DNA from 3 places in the Exiguobacterium sp. s168 genome. Region 1 is predicted to be linked to each of the others. Evidence: predicted binding sites of a transcription regulator. Region 1 holds the regulator's gene; each other region holds the start of a gene.
The links. Region 1 encodes LexA, which represses DNA repair genes until DNA is damaged. Its sites were predicted from a motif close to CGAACATATGTTCG; they were not measured.
Positions count from the first base shown of each region.

Region 2: a site for LexA is predicted at 2,044-2,057, ahead of uvrB (excinuclease ABC subunit UvrB). Genes of this name have one in related genera too.
Region 3: a site for LexA is predicted at 4,982-4,995, ahead of KNQ15_RS11475 (YolD-like family protein). Genes of this name have one in related genera too.

Region 1 is NZ_JACSNE010000004.1:150,056-157,373, reverse strand. Features, by position in the region: gene tkt (transketolase) at 1-804, opposite strand, end outside; gene KNQ15_RS04580 (DUF896 domain-containing protein) at 1,060-1,296, opposite strand; gene KNQ15_RS04575 (YneB family resolvase-like protein) at 1,410-2,063, opposite strand; gene yneA (cell division suppressor protein YneA) at 2,109-2,396, opposite strand; gene lexA (transcriptional repressor LexA) at 2,608-3,222, shown strand; gene KNQ15_RS04560 (metal-binding protein) at 3,254-3,724, shown strand; gene KNQ15_RS04555 (MIP/aquaporin family protein) at 3,911-4,612, shown strand; gene glpK (glycerol kinase GlpK) at 4,656-6,158, shown strand; gene KNQ15_RS04545 (GNAT family N-acetyltransferase) at 6,347-6,811, opposite strand; gene dhaM (dihydroxyacetone kinase phosphoryl donor subunit DhaM) at 6,944-7,312, opposite strand; gene dhaL (dihydroxyacetone kinase subunit DhaL) at 7,305-7,318, opposite strand, start outside.
Region 2 is NZ_JACSNE010000003.1:103,179-110,496, reverse strand. Features, by position in the region: gene uvrA (excinuclease ABC subunit UvrA) at 1-22, opposite strand, end outside; gene uvrB (excinuclease ABC subunit UvrB) at 24-1,991, opposite strand; gene KNQ15_RS03240 (PDZ domain-containing protein) at 2,198-3,361, opposite strand; gene KNQ15_RS03235 (S41 family peptidase) at 3,384-4,808, opposite strand; gene KNQ15_RS03230 (murein hydrolase activator EnvC family protein) at 4,903-6,297, opposite strand; gene ftsX (permease-like cell division protein FtsX) at 6,338-7,237, opposite strand; gene ftsE (cell division ATP-binding protein FtsE) at 7,227-7,318, opposite strand, start outside.
Region 3 is NZ_JACSNE010000019.1:36,744-44,061, forward strand. Features, by position in the region: gene rpiA (ribose-5-phosphate isomerase RpiA) at 1-553, shown strand, start outside; gene KNQ15_RS11460 (hypothetical protein) at 575-835, shown strand; gene KNQ15_RS11465 (hypothetical protein) at 946-2,115, shown strand; partial or broken gene KNQ15_RS16935 (IS30 family transposase) at 2,399-2,935, shown strand; gene KNQ15_RS11475 (YolD-like family protein) at 5,029-5,328, shown strand; gene KNQ15_RS11480 (PBECR4 domain-containing protein) at 5,709-6,287, shown strand; gene KNQ15_RS11485 (DUF350 domain-containing protein) at 6,604-7,008, opposite strand; gene KNQ15_RS11490 (hypothetical protein) at 7,022-7,189, opposite strand; gene KNQ15_RS11495 (GGDEF domain-containing protein) at 7,245-7,318, opposite strand, start outside.

The DNA.
Region 1 (7,318 bases):
GTGAGAAGCCGATTTCCCTGACTTGTTCGGTGAACCGAAGCCGATGACTGTCTTGACTTCGATCAACGTTGGTTTTGTCGTCTCTGCTTTTGCCGCCGCGATTGCTTTCGAAATCGAATCGATATCCGTTCCGTCTTCTACGCGAATGACTTGCCAGTTGTACGCTTCGAAGCGCTTCTGGACGTTTTCAGAGAATGATTTATCGAGATCGCCGTCAAGTGAGATATCGTTTGAATCGTACAATACGACCAATTTACCAAGACCAAGGTGACCTGCGAGTGAAGCCGCCTCAGCTGAGACACCTTCCATTAAGTCTCCATCTCCACAAATTCCATATGTGAAGTGATCGACGACATTGAGATCGTCACGGTTGTATTTTGCTTCAAGATGACGTTCTGCCATCGCCATACCAACTGCCATTGCAATCCCTTGACCAAGTGGACCTGTCGTCGCATCTACACCAGCCGTGTGACGATATTCCGGGTGACCTGGTGTTTTTGATCCCCATTGACGGAATGATTTAAGATCATCCATTGATAGATCATATCCCGATAGGTGGAGGAGTGAGTAGAGAAGCATCGAACCGTGTCCGGCTGAAAGTACAAAACGGTCGCGGTTGAACCATTCTGGATTTTTAGGGTTGTGGTTCATATGATCCGCCCAAAGCGAGAATGCCATCGGCGCTGCTCCCATTGGCATACCTGGGTGACCCGAATTCGCCTTTTGTACGGCATCAATCGATAAGGTACGAATCGTATTAATTGCTAATTGTTCTACTGTCGTCATGTTCGTCAAAACAATCATCCTCTCTCTTTTTCACAAATTCCTACTCATTTTAGCACACTCTTAAATGTGATACAACTTTTCTAAATAGTATGTCACATTCAAATGAATGCGCTATCTATAGCCGTTCTATCGACTCATACAGGATGCATGAATTGATGAAAGATCGTTATTAAGATGTATTGCTATCGTACAATGTTTCCTTATCTAACCGCTCTAACAAAAAAGAGGTCCGCTTGACGCGAGACCTCTTTCTTCTATAGAAGAAACAAACGATTATTGTTTATTCCGTTCTTCTTCTTGTGCTTGTTTCAACTTCTCTGGTGTTACGTCCGTCCCCTCTTCATCGACGATCTTCATGCCCATGAGTTGGTTTTTGAACGATCCACGGAATGCTGCGAGATACGCTGCACGTAACTCTTTTTGCTCGGCTGTTTCGGCTTCCGATAACGGCTCAACTTTTGATTTATTCGCTAATGCATTGATTCGATCTAATTGTTCTTGTGATAACATGGAATCCCTCTTTCTGTACGACTCAAACTTGAGTAGTTCAATTGTATTCTTACTGTAAAAGAGCTTACTAAAAAAAGCAAGTTAACCGCGTCAGTCGACGGGTTACTTGCTTCTCATTCCGAACTAGGCGTCAATTCGCGGTATTCAAGATATCGACGATTGACCGTTGCTTTTGAGATATCATGCCCCATCCCGCGAAGCGTAATAGCGATATCTGAAAACGTCAACCCGAGTTCTCGGAGACGTACGATTTCTTCGATCGGTACGTCTTTTCGACTACGCCCGGCGTTCTCTCCTTGACGATTGAGATTACGTTCCGGACGAAAGCCTTGTTCGACCGCTCGCCGCATGCCACGGGCGATTTTTGCATTGTGCAGTTTCCGTTGATATTCTTCAACGAGCGAGACGATCTCAAGGACCATCGCTTCTGCATCAGCAAGCTGATATTCTCCATCCGAATCAAGTGTCATCAACCGAACACCGTGCTTCTTAAACGTGTGCAAAATAGCGATTTTCGCATTCCCCCGACCAATTCGTGTGTCATCCGTCACGAGTACCGCATCTACCGCATCACGTGTCACATGGTCAAGAACCGTCAGCATTCCTTCCCGATCAACGTCATATCCACTCTCTTTTTCAGAGACGATGTCTATGACATCAAAACCCTTTTGAGACGCGACCTTGGAAAGCTCCATCCGTTGGCGTTCAATCGAACTATCTTGTGCTTCTTTTTCGGTCGACACCCGACAATAAATCACGACCTTCATCGTACCTCACATCCCTGTTCGTTCTTTCACAACTTTTCCATTTTGTCATTGTTGTGCGATTGGTACAACGATTTTGCTTTTTGAGATGACGTGTTTTGTCTCGACATCATTATTTTTGATCAACCAGTTGACGTATTCTTCATCTGACATCGAACCATCATTGTAGACTTCAGCAATTTGTTCGACTGTAGCGTTCTCATCGACCGTAACGGAAGCGGTCATCAGTTGCGCTACCTTTTCATCCGGGCGTGGTGTGAGTAAAAAGATCACGAAGGCAATACTTAATGCATAGAAGAGAATTGAAAAAGCATGAGTACGAATCGTATGAATCATCATGAATCCCTCCAAATATGAAATGAATGATTTAGAATAAATGTTCGCGGAACAATTGTTCGCATAACTCATAATAAACACAGAACCCGTGTTCGGTCAACACAAAATGTCGAACAATTGTTTGTACGCTCATTTGTTCTATGTTATAGTGAATTTAGAAACATATATTCTTACATTTCAAACTTCAATCCAGAAAGAGGTGGCAATTCGTATGCGGAAAATGTCTAAGCGCCAACAAGAGATTCTCGACTACATCGTCTCTGAAGTGAAACTGAAGGGGTATCCACCATCAGTTCGTGAAATCGGAGAAGCAGTCGGACTCGCGTCTAGCTCGACGGTACACGGTCATTTGGATCGACTCGAGAAACGGGGAATGATTCGCCGTGACCCGACGAAACCACGTGCGATTGAGATATTGCTTGATAAGCCTGAAGAAATCACGGAAGCCATCGTCCATGTTCCCGTCATCGGGAAAGTCACAGCGGGTCTTCCGATTACAGCGATTGAAAACATCGAAGAACAGTTTCCGCTCCCTGCACATTATGTAGGAAATGAGACGGTCTTCATGTTGACAATCGATGGTGAATCGATGATTAACGCAGGTATTCTTGACGGCGATCGTGTCATCGTGCGCCAACAAAACACAGCAGAAAACGGAGAAATCGTCGTAGCTATGACCGAAGATAGCGAAGCGACGGTGAAACGGTTCTTCTTAGAAGATCAACAGGTACGTCTACAACCAGAAAATGACTCGATGGATCCGATGTATTTCGATAATGTCTCCATTCTTGGTAAGGTAATCGGCGTGTATCGGACGATTCATTGACGGAGGGACCAGTTACGACTGGTCTTTTTTCATGCCTTCAGGAAATGTACATGATACTGTCAATACCGTCGCACTGACGGGTTACGTTGCGTATTCGGTCGCAACGCAACAAACCGATTGGTTACCGACTGCCATCGGTATCGCTGTCGGTACCCTTTGGTTGTCACCCGACCTCGATTTAAAGTCAGAACCGTATTATCGCTTTGGACCATTTCGAGTCTTGTGGATGCCGTATGTCAAGATCATGCCTCACCGATCGATCTGGTCACATGGACTGATCATCGGAGACATCATCCGGCTTCTTTACAGTGCTGCGATTCTGATTCCGCTACTATTTTTAAGTCTATATTTTCAGGTTCTTGATTCTGCTACGATTGATTCGTGGTTCGCTTCCTTGCCTGCATTCGTCGTCGGTATCATGGTGGCAAGTACGATTCATATCCTACTAGATTATTCCAGCAGTTGGTTTCGACCTAAAAAAAGAAAAAAACGTCGTCGGTAACACCTCTTTTGCTTGCTCGCAGGCAGGAAGAGGTGTTTTCTTATCCACTTTTTCGTATCTTTAAACATCAAAATGAAAAATTTCCATTCCTATATTTCAATTATATGTATTGAAAACGTTCTCAATTCGGAGTAATTTAAAGTAGAAAGGCCATTATCTACTTTAATCCAAAGGGAGGGTTTTTGCATGAATAACTTTGTACTAGAAATGATCGGTACGATGATCCTCATCCTGCTCGGGGATGGAGTCGTCGCCGGTGTCGTCTTGAAAAAGACGAAATCGGAAAACAGCGGATGGATCGTCATCACATTCGCTTGGGGTCTTGCCGTCATGACAGCAGCATTCGTCGCTGCTGAAAGTGGAGCACACTTGAACCCCGCATTGACGATTGCACTTGCTTTGAACTCTGACCTACCGTGGGCAGACGTTCCGATCTACATTGCCGGACAACTTGTCGGAGCTTTCATCGGCGCCATTCTCGTTTGGCTTCATTACATGAAACATTTTGAAGCGACTGATGATCAAGCTGCAAAACTCGGTGTGTTCGCAACAGGTCCAGCGATTCGTCATACGCCGTCGAACTTGATTTCTGAGATCATCGGGACATTTGTTCTCGTCTTCGGTATCTTGGCACTTGGTTTAACAACGTTCGGAGATGGCTTAAAACCACTCATCGTCGGTTTACTCGTCGTCGTCATCGGTCTCTCGCTCGGTGGTACAACAGGGTATGCCATCAACCCGGCTCGTGACCTTGGACCGCGTATCGCGCACGCTATCCTACCGATTCCGAATAAAGGTTCATCTGACTGGGGCTATTCATGGATTCCTGTCGTCGGTCCGATCATCGGTGGAGCGATTGCCGTGTTCATCTATCAATTGATCTACTAAGATCACATCTCACTAACACATACCGCTCAAGGGGGATTTCGAAATGGAAAACAAGTATATCCTAGCACTCGACCAAGGTACGACAAGCTCACGTGCGATCATCTTCGATCACGATGGGAAAATCGTCAACTCGGCACAACGGGAATTCAAACAGTACTTCCCACAACCAGGCTGGGTCGAGCATGATGCAAACGAAATCTGGGGTTCGATTCTTGCCGTCATGGCCGAAGCACTCGGGACAGCAGATATCAAACCTGAGCAAATCGCTGGAATCGGCATCACGAACCAACGTGAAACAACAGTTGTCTGGAACAAAGAAACAGGCAGACCGGTCTATCACGCACTCGTTTGGCAATCGCGTCAAACGTCTGGTATCTGTGACGACTTAAAAGAACAAGGTTTGAACCAGAAGTTCCGCGACAAAACAGGACTTCTGATTGATGCCTACTTCTCTGGTACGAAAGTTAAATGGATCCTCGACAATGTCGAAGGTGCACGTGAGCAAGCAGAGAACGGTGAATTGCTCTTCGGTACGATCGATACGTGGCTCGTTTGGAAACTGTCTGGTGGAAAAACGCACATCACGGACTACACGAACGCTTCACGAACATTGATGTATAACATCTACGAACAAAAATGGGATGAAGAGTTACTCGATATCCTCGGTGTTCCTGCTTCGATGTTGCCAGAGGTTCGTCAGTCGAGTGAAGTCTACGACAAAACAGTACCGTATCACTTCTTCGGTTACGAAGTGCCAATCGCTGGTATTGCGGGTGACCAACAAGCAGCACTCTTCGGTCAAACGTGCTTCGAAGCGGGTGAAGGGAAAAACACATACGGAACAGGTTGCTTCATGCTCATGAACACAGGTGAGAAAGCTGTTTCTTCTGATCATGGACTCTTGACGACGATCGCTTGGGGCGTCGATGGAAAAGTGGAATATGCGCTGGAAGGTTCGATTTTCGTAGCTGGTTCTGCAATCCAGTGGCTCCGTGATGGACTCCGGATGCTGAAAAATGCGAAAGATTCAGAAGGTTACGCAACGAAAGTCGACTCAACAGACGGTGTTTATGTCGTTCCTGCCTTCGTTGGTCTCGGTGCGCCGTACTGGGATTCAGATGTTCGTGGCGCAATCTTCGGTTTAACACGAGGAACAGATAAAGAGCATTTCGTTCGGGCAACGCTTGAATCACTCGCTTACCAAACACGCGACGTGTTAACAGCGATGGAACAAGATTCTGGGATCGAACTGAAGACACTCCGTGTCGACGGTGGTGCTGTAGCCAACAACTTCTTGATGCAGTTCCAATCGGACATTCTCGGCGTTCCTGTCGATCGTCCAGAAATCAACGAAACGACAGCACTTGGTGCAGCCTACCTTGCTGGATTAGCTGTTGGTTACTGGAAAGATAAAGCGGAGATCAAACAACAATGGAAGCTGGATCACCAGTTCAAACCAGAGATGAAAGAAGACGATCGTGAACAACGCTATGCCGGATGGCAAAAAGCAGTGGAAGCGACAATGGTCTTCAAACCATCAAAATAAAACAATTGACCCGGTCCCTTTTGCAGAGGGACCGGGTTTTCACTGTCTTATAGAAACTACAATATAATCATTCTTCCAACACCAGACTCAGACTAGAATGTACCACCGCAGCACATACATCATAATTCTTTGTGCTACTCATTCGCATAGAAGAGTTCCCATGTATTCCCCTCAACATATAATGTGGATCACTCATTTTTCTCTAGCATGAGCATGTCGATTGCCTGTATTCCGTTCTCCCAGATTTCCTCTGGATACGACCGAAAAAAATCTTTTTTTATGTCGTATAGCCGGAAACCAAGCTTTTGGTAGAAAGCTAAATTATCAATACTCGAATTAGCCGTTCCTACGATGAAATGATGATACTCTTGTTCCTTATATTGTTCGAGCGTTAATGAGATGATCCTCTTTCCTAACCCTTGACCCTGGTGTTCTTTTTTGATGGCAACGTTTTTTATCTCCATTGTATCTTGATTAATTTTGGTCATAACAATAACACCTACTACATGCCCAGATGAATCTTCGAGATAATACAGGTCACCGTTAGGTAAGTATTCATAAATCTTATTGATAGATTCATCAGCCAGTAATAATAAGTGGATGAATGTCTGCTTTTTGATTTCAGTGTCTGCTTTCCTTAACGTATAACTCAAGAACTCACCTTATGGTTTACATTCTTTTACTATCCTATTTATGTACATGCATTATGATTACAATTTTCATACCACCATTTCATTCAGATATGAAAGAATCCCCATTGCATTGAAGCAAGGGGGATTTGATCCTTATTTGCTAAACTCTTTTTTCAATCCGTCTTCAATCTCATCAACGGATTTCGACTGCCCGCTAAGAACAGCCGCTAAAAACGCGCCTTCGACGAGTGGTGCGTCGATAAACCGAACCGTCCGTTCGCCACTATATAGTTCAAGGGCCAGTTCCGTGTTCATCGTCGCAGAACCGATATCCGTTAAAACGACTCCATCATCGTCCAGTGTATTTAGTGTTTCTTCGATTCGAGTCGCGTCCGTTCCGATGCTACCGTCCTCAAGACCTGCTGCTACTAAGACTGGCGTATCCGGCGCCATCTCTGCCAACAGTTCCTTTAGTCCAATCGCGAGCTTTTCACTATGGGAAACGAGTACAAGATTAACCATGAAGCA
Region 2 (7,318 bases), on a different contig from region 1:
TCTGATTCTTCTTTTCTCCCAACTTAGGCACCTGCTTTCAATTCTAATATGAGGTCGCGGAGCTCAGCAGCTCGTTCGAACTGCATGTCCTTCGCCGCTTGACGCATCTCTTGGTCGAGCTGCTCAAGCAACGTTTCGCGCTCCGGTTTTTTGAGTTTGTTGAACTTCTCGAGTTTTTCGACGGTGTCGTCGCTCTCGATCGTCGTACTGATGACACCACGAACATCTTTTTTGATCGTCTGCGGCGTGATGCCATGTTCTTCATTGAACGCCATCTGGATCGCGCGACGGCGTTCCGTCTCATCGATCGCGCGTTGCATCGAATCGGTAACTTTATCGGCAAACAAGATGACGTGTCCTTCCGAGTTCCGAGCCGCCCGACCAATCGTTTGAATCAGCGAACGATCCGACCGCAAGAACCCTTCCTTATCGGCATCAAGAATCGTCACGAGTGAGACTTCCGGAATATCGAGTCCTTCTCGTAATAAGTTGATCCCGACGAGGACATCGTATTTCCCGAGTCGTAAGTCACGGATGATTTCAATTCTTTCCAGCGTCTTGATCTCCGAGTGCATGTAGTTGACCTTGACACCATTCTCTTTCAAGTAATCGGTCAAGTCTTCTGCCATCTTCTTCGTCAGTGTCGTCACGAGAACACGTTCGTTCTTCGCGACCCGGTCACGGATGTTATCCATCAAGTAATCGATTTGTCCCGTGATTGGATGAATCTCGATCGTCGGATCGACGAGGCCGGTCGGACGAATGATTTGCTCGACCATCTCTTTTGAATGTTCGAGTTCATATGGTCCTGGTGTCGCTGAGATATAGATTGCCTGACTGACTTTTTCCTCGAACTCCTCGAACCGTAACGGACGGTTGTCTTTTGCCGATGGAAGACGGAAGCCGTGATCGACGAGGACTTGTTTCCGTGCCTGGTCTCCGTTATACATCCCGCGAATTTGCGGCAGTGTGACGTGCGACTCATCGGCAACGAGCAAGAAGTCCTTCGGGAAGTAATCGAGCAACGTATACGGCGTTGCCCCTTCTGGCATCAAGTTCAAATGACGCGAGTAGTTCTCGATTCCGGAGCAATAGCCCATCTCACGCATCATCTCGAGATCGTAGTTCGTCCGTTGTTCGAGCCGTTGCGCTTCGAGCAACTGATTGTCTTCGCGTAGCTTCGCAAGCTGGACCTCTAGTTCCTTCTCGATGTTCGCGATCGCTTTCTGCAGACGGGTATCCCCCGTCACGAAGTGGGACGCCGGGAAGATCGAGATGTGCTCGCGGTCCGCGACGATCTCACCTGTCAGCGGATCCATGTCACGAATCCGTTCAATCTCGTCACCGAAGAACTCGACTCGGACACACTGTTCGTCGCGTGACGCCGGGAAGATTTCAACGACGTCTCCGCGGACACGGAAGCGTCCACGCTGGAAGTCGATGTCGTTACGCTCATACTGAATGTCGATTAAACGATGGAGCATCTCGTTACGCCCCATCTCATTGCCGACACGCAGTGACAAGACGTGGTTGTTGTACTCTTCCGGGTTACCGAGACCATAGATACACGAGACAGACGCAACGATCAAGACGTCCTCCCGTTCGAACAGGGCGGACGTCGCCGAGTGACGTAGTTTATCAATCTCATCGTTGATCGAAGAGTCCTTCTCAATGAACGTATCCGTCGATGGGACATACGCTTCCGGCTGATAATAATCATAAAAACTAACGAAGTATTCGACCGCATTGTTCGGGAAGAATTCCTTGAACTCCGAGTAGAGTTGTCCCGCTAGTGTTTTGTTGTGGGCAAGGACGAGCGTCGGTTTCTTGATTTCCTTGATGACGTTCGAGACCGTGAACGTCTTCCCGGTACCAGTCGCCCCAAGCAACGTCTGATGTCGTTCGCCTTGTTTTAGCCCAGTCACCAATTTTTCGATTGCCGTCGGCTGATCACCGCCTGGCTCAAATGGTGAAACGAGTTCAAATTCCATCGTTTGCTTCCCCCTCATCACGTAAAAAATCTATTTTTATTGTACCACTTTACGAACAAACATTCGATTATGAAGTGCTCCTTTTAGGAAGTTACCCTTTTTTTCGAAAATGCAAAAGTTTCTTTTTTGCTTCGAGTGTTGATCCTCGATTTTTCTGCCGACAAAAAAATCCCCGTCACGGCTGTTCCGTGACAGGGATGTACTCGTTAATGCAAGGACCGCACTTTAGTGCGACCATGGACCGGCTCATTGACGAACAGGATGCCGAGCTCATGATGATCTTGTTCATAGAAGGCACGTTGCGCAAACCGGATGTCTCCGTTATGGTTCATGACTTCAAGACGCAGATACGGTTTGTGTTTTTGGATGGCTTCGTAGAACGATGTTTCCGAATCGACCTTTTCACCATTGACCTTATAAATCGCTTCGCCCGGAATCAAGCCCATCTCGGCAGCTGGTTTATCAGGTAGCGTTCCGAGAATGACGGCACCACGCGTTCCATTGAGGAACAATGGTGTCTGTGCCCGGTTCAATCGCTTGACCCGCTGATGCAACACAATGTGCAGGACGAGCAACAAAACGATCCCGTACAGCCATTCAGCTTGTCCGGTGACGTATGCAAGAACCGTCAATAGAATTGCAACGAGGCTCGTAATTAAACGTCCTTGAACGAGTGGACGCATCAATTCTTTCGGTAACTTACCCGTAAAGAGGAAGCTGAAGCCGATCGGTAACCAGAGAACGATCGGAACGAGTTCTGGGAAACTGTAACGTGGCCACCAGGCTTCAAGCACGTCGCCCGGAACAAAGACGAGCAAAGGCAATAGCCAAAGTTTATTCGCTGACAGCCCACCGATGAAGCGACCACGCTTCGAGACGACGAGTGACGGTGACAGGCGTCGTTGCCCGCGCCACCAGACGAGTAGACATTCCGCGACGAGCGTTAACGTCGCAAGCAATAAAATCATTTTCGGCTCAACCGCTCGAACCGGATCAAGACGCGAATCCATTAGGAACCAGCCAGCAAGTCCAAGCAAGACGATCGGCCAAAGCGGTACGTTCAAGCGAACGATGCCAATCAACAACAACACGCTCGAAAGCGCTAGTAACAACAAAGCGTATTGTGGTGTCACCGTCAATCCAAGCCAGCCACTGACGACGGATAAGACGAGACCAATTAGTAACCCGGGTAAAAGTGTTTCGAGGACATCGCTTCGTTTACCGTGTGTCCGGGAGCGGAACAATCCGCGTTCCCGTTTGACACGCCGGATGCCGATGACCCAACTGACAAGGAGTGCTAACCACAAGGTCGGACTGGCGATGAGACTAATCGCGGTCCAACCAATTTCATCGAGTAATTCCACGCGCATTCAGACCTCTTTCCATTCCTTATTATTGAGCAGCGACCTCGAGTGCTTTTTTCCGCTGGACGTCATTTTTGTCGTCCTCGAGTTTCTTCAGGAGACGCGTCTCCATCTCACCCGCTGTCTGCTGATCGATTTTTCCAGTGACGTCGAGTTTCGCATCCTTTTGTAAGGCTTCGACGGCTTGTTTCATCGTGTCACCGAAATACCCATCCTGTCCTTTTGGCTCGTAACCGATCGCTTCGAGGACTAAGTGAGCGTTTTCGACCGATTTACCGTAATCGCCGACTTCAAGCGACTTTTTGTCAGTCAGGATCTTCGTGACGTTGAAGTACGCTGGTTGCTTGACTTCAATCGTTGGCTTGACCCCTTTTTTATGGATCCAGTTACCGTCCGGCGTCAGCCATTTGTTTGTTGTCAACTTCAAATCACTACCGTCCTTTAAATCATACGCACTTTGGACGATGCCTTTACCGAACGATTTTGTACCGACGACCTCAGCCCCGGCACCTTCCTTCAGACCGGCTGCCAGAATCTCGGATGCTGACGCTGATCCGCCGTCTTCGAGCACGACGATGTTATAAGGTTTCTTCTCGTCTGCCTTCCCGAATTCCTGCTGCCGCTCGCCTTTATTGTTCTCAACTTGATAAATCGGAACGTCTTTCGGAATGAACGGTGCAATCATGCTTGAGACAGCCGTCAAAAGACCGCCCGGATTTCCGCGAACGTCGATGACGAGCCCATCGATATTCTGACTCTCGAGTTTCGCGAGCCCCTTCTCGAACTCTTCTGCCGTCGGTTCTGAGAACTGCGTCACTTGCAAGACACCAATCTTCTTCCCGTTGACGTCCTCAGTCGACGTATAGACCGTTTCGATCGGAATCGTATCCCGTTTGATCGTGATGTCCATCGCGTCTTGTCCACTGCGCTGAATCGTCAGGACGACGTTCGTTCCTTTTTCACCACGGATTTTCTTGACCGCTTGATCCGTCTTTTGCCCTTTCGTCGACTTGCCGTCGATTTCTAAGATGACGTCACCCGGTTTGATCCCGGCTTTTTCAGCAGGTGATCCCTTAATCGGTGAGACGATGACGATCGACTCGCCCTTTTGTTCAAGCGTCGCACCGATCCCTTCGAACGAAGACGATAGATTCGTATTGAACGATGCCGTCTCCGACTCATCCATATAGACGGAATACGGATCGTCAAGCACTTCCGCCATGCCGGACAACGCACCGTCCAGCAGTTCTTTATCCGTTACGTCCTCTAGATAGTTCTGTTCGATCATTTGACGGACCTGATCGACTTTTTTCCAATCACCCGTCGCATTCGCCGACGACGATGACGTCGAGACAGAATCCGTTCCGCCAGCCGCTAGCATCCCGACGGCGCCTGCCCCTAAACCAAGCCCGAAGGTACTGACCGCGATGACTGCTGTTGTAGATTTTTTCACGCTTGATTCCCCACTTCCGTTAAAAAACGCAGTATTTTTTTCAGTATAGCAAAAAAAGATAGGTTACCCTATCTTTTCGGTATTCTATGGGATGTCAAAAGATGTACGGTGCCGGATCCACCGCATTTGGTTGTCCGACCGCCCATTCTCCCTTATGCAATTCGAAATGCAGATGCGGTCCTGTTGACCAGCCAGTTGAGCCAAGCGTCCCGACCGTTTGACCTGGCATGACCGTTTGACCCGCCGACACACTGATCGAGTCGAGATGCGCATAAACGGTTGTATAGACCTGTCTGTCGATCAAATGCGTCACCATGACGACATTTCCGTACCCGGTCGCACTACCGGCACGGAGGACGATCCCACCGGCTGTCGCATGAATCGGAGTCCCTTTCGCATTGACGAGATCGATGCCCGTATGCAACTCCGGCTTCCCTGTCAATGGATTGTTCCGCGGACCAAATGGTGACGAGACATAGCCTTTGACTGGTAAGTGGAATGGTCGACTGACGTCGACATCAACACTCGAATCCGGTGTTGCACTTGGCGTCTCAGTCTCAGGAACCGACGTCTCTGTTTTTGGTGTCTCTGCTTTCGGTGTCTCTTGTTTCTGTTCCTGTTGCGCTGCTGCCTCTCGTGCAGCTTCAGCAGCTTCTGCTTGACGTTTGGCTTCTGCTGCCCGCGCGGCTTCTTCGGCTTTCCGTTTCGCTTCTTCTTTTGCTTTTCGTTCCGCTTCTTGCAGGGCAATCAATTCGTTTTGGATCAGACGGCGCTGATCCGCGAGGATTTCCGCCTCCTCGGCTTTCGAGAACTGCTCTTGTTGCAGTTCCTTGACCTTCGTGTTCAACTGGACGACGAGCTTCCGCTTCAAATCAGACTCCGCGATGATTCGCGTCTGAAGCACGAGTAACTTCCGTTGTTCCTGTTTCATGCTCTCCAGTAATAAGGCCTGCTCCGAACGTTGTTCGTTCAGTTGTTTGACGTTCGCCTTATAGGCTTGCAAGACATTATCATCTTGTTTGATGATCTCGCTGACCGTACTGAAACGCGAAATCAAATCACCGAAGTCCTTCGCGTCGAGCAGGACCTCGATGTATTTGACGTCTCCTTTTTGCTGGACGGCACGCAATCGGCTTCCGAGCAACTCTTCTTGCTGATGCAGTTCCTTCAACGTCTCGGAAATCGCTTCTTCCGTCAGACGCAATTGTTCTTTAGATGCAGCAACAGCCGCTTGTTGATCGGCTATTTTAAGCGCTAAATCATCCAAACGGCTGTTGACTTCATCCAGTTGCGCACGGGCTTCCTTGCGCTCCTGTTTCGTCAAGATTAACTTCTCTGATGTCTGATTCTGTGATCGTTCCGTCTCTTTCAGACGGCTTTCGACCTCCTGTTGTTCCTTCAGCAAATCTTCTTTCGACGTGGCATCAACGGACACACTAGTTCCAATCAAAGCTAAGCTCAGGACGGCAGAATAGAATCGGACTTTCATGAGAAGCATCTCTCCTCTATTTTATTTTTGAGTGAATCACTTAAATCTTCAAGAAACGACCGAGTGATGTCGTAGATCCCCATACACCGATGAATGCACCGAGTCCGAGTAGGATCAAGACGACTTGTGCCGACAGTTCACCTGGTGGAATCAGCGAGAAGATTCCCGCATTCACGGTAGCAAGTTGCGGTTGGATCGCGTTGTAAGAGACTTCGTAACCGAAGTAGACGACGACGATCGGGATGATGGCGCCTAATATGCCCATCAGTAATCCTTCGACGAAGAACGGTGCACGGATGAATCCGTTTTTCGCTCCGACGAGGCGCATGATCTCGATTTCCCGGCGACGGGAGAAGATCGTGACTTTGATCGTGTTCGAAATGAGGAACATTGCCATGAATGTCAATCCGACGATCAGGATGATTCCACCGATCCGAACTCCTTCAAGGAAGTTAAACATCTTTTTAACATAGTCCTTACCATATTCGACACTATCTACATTTTCCATTTTTTTGATGGAATTTGCAAGTGTTTCTGTCTCTTTTGGTGAGGTAGCTTTGACGATATATCGGTCGTGAAGTGGGTTATCCTTTTCAACCGACTGATAAGCTTGTGAGCCTTCGCCAAGTTGCTCCTTGAAGCGGTCCAGTTCTTCTTCTTTCGAACTATAACGAACAGAGTTGACACCCGGCATCTGCTTGAGGGAGTCACCCACTGCATTAATCTTCGACTGGTCTGCTTCTCGTTCGACGAACACTTGAATTTCAACGTCTTTTTCGACGTTATCGGAAATCTTGTTGACGTTGAACATGAGCATTGCGAATATTCCTACGAGAAGTAAAGTGACGGTAACAGCACTGACAGAAGCGAATGTCATCCAGCCGTTCCGGACGAGACCTTTTGCCCCTTCCCGTAAATGACGGAATCCATTAAACTTCATAGCCGTACATTCCTTTCTCTTCGTCTCGGACGATTTTTCCTCCGTCGATTGCTAAGACACGATGACGCATCTTGTTCACGA
Region 3 (7,318 bases), on a different contig from region 1:
TGGCGTGGCGACGTCGCTTGCGACGGTAAAGCTTGCTGATCAGTTACAAATCCCATTGATTGATCTGGAAGAGGGAATGGAAATCGATGTGACAGTTGACGGAATTGATCAAATCGACGGTCAGTTTCAAACAATTAAAGGCGGTGGCGGTGCATTGTTTCGTGAAAAAATTGTCGCCCTGATGAGTCGCGAATTGCTCTATCTGACCGATTCCTCGAAGTTCGTCCATCATTTAAGCGGACCGTTACCGGTTGAACTGGATCCGTTTGCCTTACCGTATGTACGACAACGGTTGCGTGATAAGCATGTCTCCGCAACGTTGCGGCTGAAAGACGATCGTCCCTTCATTACAGATGGAGGTCACGTGATTCTTGACGTTGATGTATCAGCCATTTCGGACGTTCGATTATTCGCAAAAGAAGTGAAGAGCTGGTCTGGAGTGCTTGAGACCGGTTACTTCGAGCGACAACCTGATCATGTCCTGACGGTCGAAGAGGGAAAGGTCAAACGCATCGCGCATCCTCGCCTGCGTGACGGTGGTGGGTTGGTTTAAGAAAAGAAAGAAGGAAACCGTATGGGCTTGAAAAAACGGTATTTATTCGGAGCAGGTGTCATTGCCGGTGCGAGTCTATTGTTGTTCAGGAAGCGGGAACAGGGAACACAGACAGATGTGTTACGCGACTATTTAGCGCATCTCGATCAGGACCCGAGTCCAGATGCTGCGAAGGACCCAGATGAGGTCGGATTGACGAAACTGGATTCGATCTATCGAGCCGAGTGGCAAGCGAATGGTTTCCCACGTTCGCGGACGGAGCTAGAGGAGCTTGAAAAATAAAAGAACATGAAAACAGCCTTGTCTACAATCTGAAACGATGACTTAAGGTCATCGTTTTTTGTTTTCTCTGCATGTTTGGTATGATTAGGAAAAACTAGAGGTGTTCTTTATTGAAAAAAATTAAAAATTTCGATACAGCTTCAAACGCTACTATCATTCTTATTGGTTTAGCCATTATCATTTTGACGGCTGTATTTCTGTATATGTCCCCTGGGAATTTCGAAATCATCTTCGGTATCGGAACTGTGGCATTCGTCTCGCTTGGTATTTTTGTGAACCTGCAATCCCTTGCGATAGCTCAATCAGCACAAGAAAACGCCCAAAGTTCTGCCGATTCAGCACAAAATTCTGTTGATGTGGCAAAAGATGCATTGAAAGTCGCTAGCGACGAAGCTGAAGCGAACGCCATTCGATACCGTTTCGAGAAAGGACCTTTCTTGACTCTCAAAAAGAAACAGTTCCTCGTGCCTTTAATCGCTCCATATTCGCATAAGGCGCAGTTTGATGATACAGAAAGGTTGGATGCGATCCACAATCCGAGTGCTCTGCTCTTGACGAACAACGGGATGGGAACAGCATCAAATATTAGTTACAGCTTTAGTCTTTTAAATTCGATAGGCAACTTACATGACTATGACGACTTGAAGTTCGAATCAGATGATGTTGCCGACGAGAACGCAATCAACAAGAGCTTTTACCTCTCCAATCACAGAGGGTTTCCTCAATACACGCTAACTACCAAGTTATTCAGGAACACTAATAGTGGCCGACCAGGACTACTCTTGACCTGTACAACTGATCAAGGCAATCTTTCGGAAGCGATTCATCCAAGAAGAAAACGATCTATCCAAAAACCTGTCACGTCAGACGAGGCGATCCAGATTGGATATTTGGACAACAAGGAGGGGGAATGGATTCACCTTCCGTTGCTTTTCCGCATCCTAAGCAATCAATACTTTTTAGAACGAAAGATTTTGAAAGAAGAACATTGGAAAACCAAAGAGCCACTCCTAGAACTAAGAGTCGATTACACCGATGAGTTTTCAGAACATATGAATCAATTTGAAGAAGCGAGACGCTCCAAGAGATTTCTGATCAAATGTTCGAATGACATTAAAGTAGTTTCAGAACCTGACGATAGTCAGCACGAACGAACCGGAAAAATGCTTTTGTGCCGATATGTCATCGAATCATTAGATAACATTCCGCTTGCGAGTCGTGCAACCGAACAAACTGAGGAGGAAACGGTAGATGAAAGCACTGGATCGACTGAAGGATGACTTAGCGAACAGCGCCGATTGGAACGTGACAATCACGGTCAGCAAGAAAGACCTGGAAAGTCCGTCACTGCCTATGAAGCCTTGAAACAAGAGATCGACTAGAAAAAGAAATAAGAGAAACGCTCTTCAAACTGCCCCATAAAAGTTGGACATAAAAATTCAACTTTTATGGGGTGTTTTTTATGGAACGAATTGTAACATTAAGTGCAACACCTAGCTGAAGACACGAAAAGACCCATAACGGCCTCGTGTAGAATAGAGTTACCACACCAAATTCAACGGAGGATTCATTATGAGCGATTTGGGCGTTTTGCGACAAAAAGGCAAGCGTCAAAAGCCACGTGAGACAAGAGGTCGCTTCAACAGCGGGCTTTCGATCAGCAAACGTCCGTCGGACGTCCGGGGTCGAGAGACTTTCGGACACTGGTAGTTGGATACTGTCGTATCAGGACGAGGACAGACAAAGGCACGTGTTGCGACATTCATTGAGCGCAAAAGCCGGTTCTATATCGTACTACCGATGGTCGATTGTTCTTCTCACTCGATGGAACACGCCATCCGTACACTTCATGATTATTTCCCATCGGGAACGTTTCAAACCATGACAACGGATTGTGGTAAGGAGTTTAGCTGTCACGAACGGATACAGCACTCCCTCGGTATCCCGATGTACTTCGCAGATCCTTATTCTTCATGGCAACGTGGCAGCAATGAGAATGCCAATGGTCTTCTCCGTGAGTTCTTTCCAAAGGGAACGAACTTCGGAATGATCAACCCGACAGAACTGAGTCTGGAACACTCGGAAATCATACTCCGTCCCGACCTCGCGGAGAAACTTCACCATCTTCGTGATGGCATTGATGTTCTTACTCGTCAATCGAGCGAATCCATACGTGAACAACGTCTTCATCCCGTCTTCCGCTGTACTTTGATCTCTATCCACTCCAGTCCATCGATTGATCACCGCGTTCCTTGGTGTCTCTTCTATTATACGAGGCAAGCGGCAGCGGATTTCATCGGCTTAAAAAAAAGTACGACCGAAGTCGCGAACATCAAATAACGTACGACGAGAAATCAGGTATCGAACAAAAGACGGCGCTTCCAATACATTATTTCGTCAACGAATGTCCTTTTTATCGCATTTTTCGCAAGTACGGTTGTAGAGAGAGTACGGTTTCGCATACTTTGTTCCAGTTCAGGTATAGCTTTTTTCTAGCAATACCAACGTTTCCACTCTCATTTTCGTTTTCGATATACCACCGAAAACAACGAATGACATCGCGCCTATTCGAATATCATGACACAATAACGTACACGAGGAGAGCATGCATCAATGAAAAGTCGACGCTCCCGATGCATCCGCTCATTTTCCCAAAAAAGATATTGTATAAGTGGCATATTTTCAGAATGGCGCTGTATAGAATACATGGAGAAAAGGGAGTACTCGTCTGGGAAACCCTCAGACACCTTTTCTCGACTGCTCGGACGTCTGAGCGTGATATTCAGAAAGTTTGCGAAGTATATTGACTTTGAAACTTCTAATGGTTTCGATGAGGTGGTACTGGTGGTGACAAGCCATTTGGGTCACGCGGCGGCCTTTCATTTCGAGTTCCCAGTCCGGCATCTGCATTCGTTTCGAAATGCGAATCGCACCTGACCGGCTGACGAACAAGCAGCGAATTCCGATCAACGGGTTCGTTAAAGCCGCGGAGCCACTTTGCTACGAATCGGGATTCTTCGATTTCGTCACAATCATACAACTCTTTCACTGTGAATCGTATTTCGAGCCGTTCGCGGTCACAGTTCTCATATATGCTCTAAATATCTCTTGTGGAGGCGCCGCCGGTTCAGCTGGCCGGTGGCAAATTCCTTCATCATGACACCTTTCGTGCAGATTCCTTTTCTATATACACTGTTCGAGGAATCATATGCAAGCGATATTTCGTGTTGAGGATGTTCGGTTTAACCGGTTACTTCGTTTTTTTCGATGATGCCAGCAATACCAACGAAACTCGACGCGGATCACACTCCACGTTTACTCGACGTTGTTCATCAGTGAGTCGAATACAGTTCGCGAACCTGTCATAATTCAATCTATGATGTACTCGTGGATGGATTGCATTAACTCGGTTTGATTGGAGTATTTATTTTATTTCGAGACGGATCAATTCGTCCAAACGATGACCGTCGAAAAAGGCTTGTTTTTTTGAGCGTACAAGGACGTAATTCCGCTATTTGGTGCGTTCCGTTATCTGTTCGCAAGACATTGTCCGACATCCACAAAATTATTGTATGTAGTACAATGAAACACATGTATTATCAACGGCTTCAGGTAGGCCACCTGTCGCTAAAATTTCACGTATTTTTCGATTATGCTTGTCAGCTAGAAAATCGCCTTCATAATAACATTAATGAATGCGCATGAGAGTGCGCTTCCGCTTCATCAACGTTGGCGTATGCTTATGAAAATCAAAAAATTAAAATTGATGTTTAAAAAATCTCCTATTTTCCCTATATATTAAGTGCTCCTATCGTTACACGCGAAGGAGACCCGCTCAGTTCGTCCTGATCACACGACTGAAGCAAAGCTATTCAACGCAAAAACAATCGTCATTTTTTTCTGAACGTGCAGAAATCGAGCGAAAACGAGCGAATTCCTGCAAAAATCTATCAAAACGGGTGCATATCGTACTCTAATCGGCTGTAAACGGGCGAGACGTCGTCTGAGTGCCGCTGAGCCAACATGCATAAAACAACCAGACCCATCATACTAAAGGTACAAGTTAACGCGGTGCCGACGCCATTCTCGACGAGGTACCCGTTGTGAAGAGCGGGATTGCGGATCATAAATCCGGGGTATACAACAGGAACAAACGTTCCTTGTTTTTTCGAAGCCTAGAGGAGTGATTCATAATGATGCGATACGTCGACCTCGGAAACTTGAAATGGATTCCGTTCTTGATGCCGGAACACAAAGCAATGCTCAAACAGTATTATCGGGAAGTACATCAACTGAATGTCCCGAATTACGATGAGCGACTAAATCCACAAATTGAAAATGTACTGAATGATGCAATCTTTAATGGAGGACTCCTCCGGATCGTCGCGCATCGCAACGGAATCGAATTCAAATTCGATGCATACGTTGAGAAGCTCGACTACGAGGCGGATACCATCACGCTACGCAAGAGTAACTATCAAGAAGAAAAGTAAGGTTTGATCAGATGATCGGAGTATCTAAAGTATTCTAGTCACCCCGCTGCATACAAGGTTATTTCCCATAGACGCGGAATTCCTGTTTGCAATCGACAATGATTTTATCCGAATCGGAGAAGAAATTGTCGTAATCGGAGAAAAAACAAACAAAATTGTTGTTTTTCCACCGTGATATCGGGTAATATGACTATAGAAGGATACAGGTACTGTCCGGACCCGCCCAGGGGCAGCACGTCTAACGCGCTGAAAAACAATACTGAGGATCATCCCGGCTGGTGATTGTCCAGTCGTACCTTACGTTTAATTCTCGAGAGTGACTCTGCTGATGTGGGGTCACTCTTTTTGCGTAGAAATTAAACGAATTGAGGTCAATGATCATGACTAATGATAAATATTCGACGTTCAACCCGGACGTCACACTACAAGAACTCGCGCAAATGTACGAAGAATTGTTCGCGCGGAAAATCTATCAAATCGATATCGGTCACAAAAGCTCCCCGCTTCGCATCAAGTTTGACGAAGGTAACTTGAAGCATATGCTTGGCTTGCAACACATCATCCAGTCAAACGACAAGCCATATCGCGCGGAGAACCTGTACCGCAGCATGCTCGATGGCAGCTTCACGATGGAGATGCTCGAAGAGCTGGATGCACAGAAATCGAAGAAATGGATGATGCGAATTCAATGCTTCCAACTCTTGCCGGAACTTCTGAAGGAAGGAAAGTGTGGCTTGGGTACTTCGAAGGGAAGCATGCGTGACATCGAGTTCTTCTTCTTTGATCAGACGCTCGGGCATTACATCTACTTCGGGGTACGCAAGGAGAAAAATTCAGATTTTTACGCACCGGTAACGTTCTTCGAAAACAAGAGCACCTATCCGAAGCATGCAAGCGGAAAGCTTGTGAGCGTCAACGGACATACGATCATCGAACAGAACACAGAAATGGAAAAATGATATGTTATGGAGACGTCGATTCGGCGTCTCTTTACTTTTTATAGTGTGCTGATTATTAAGGATATATCGTCCCCCCCCCCCCGTTGCAGTTAAGTTGGAACTTTACACCTAAAGAGGTGAACGACAAATCTTATGTCTGGACATTATACGAATGTCTCTAAATAGGATGACCGTCGTCACTCTATCAACCTCGGCGAATCCTCTCTTTCATATTTGGATGAAGGGCGATCTGACACACAATCGACGATCATACATAGAGGATAATTGAAAAGCAAAAGCCCTAGATCCTAATGATCCAGGGCTGTTTTCGTGTGTCTTAATATGTAAGCGACCCAGCAATGATCAAACCGATCGAAATCGATAAGAAGAGGAGCAGCAAGCCGACTGCTTCGTTGTTCGCATCAATCTCTTTTGTCATGCTTAAACGTGGGATTAGTAAATCCGCGAGATAGAACAAGACGATTTGTAAGACGATTGCGAGTGCACCCCATAAGACCATATCGAGAATGCTGACGGAGTTCGAGATACTCGAATAGAGGACGATGGCAAGACCGAGAATACGTCCACCGAATGCATAAACGGCTGCTTTCTTACCATTACGGATTAATTCCAGTTCCTTTGATTTCGTCGTTACCTCGAACAGGACGACACCAATTGCAAGGAGTACGGTCGCGACACCGATATACGTAAGGGTCGAGAGGAATAAGTCACTGAATGTCATGTTGGTACCTCCATCATGATTTTTTATTTTTTTTGCGTTGTTCGTATGCGACATACAATTCAAGCAGTGCTCCGACGAGAATGCCTGCTGATACATACAAATAGAAGTTGTCACCAATGAATCCGAACACGAGTCCTAAGAGAAGACCGATCAGGATATAGGGACCTTTTGCTAACTTCATGCCAATCACCTACCTCTTCTTTAAAGGTAGCGGATTTCAGAGGTGGCGTCCATCGTTATTCTTGAAAGCTGACGGCAGATTCTGCATTAGGAGAAAACAGGACGACTTGATTCCGTCCTTGTTGCTTTG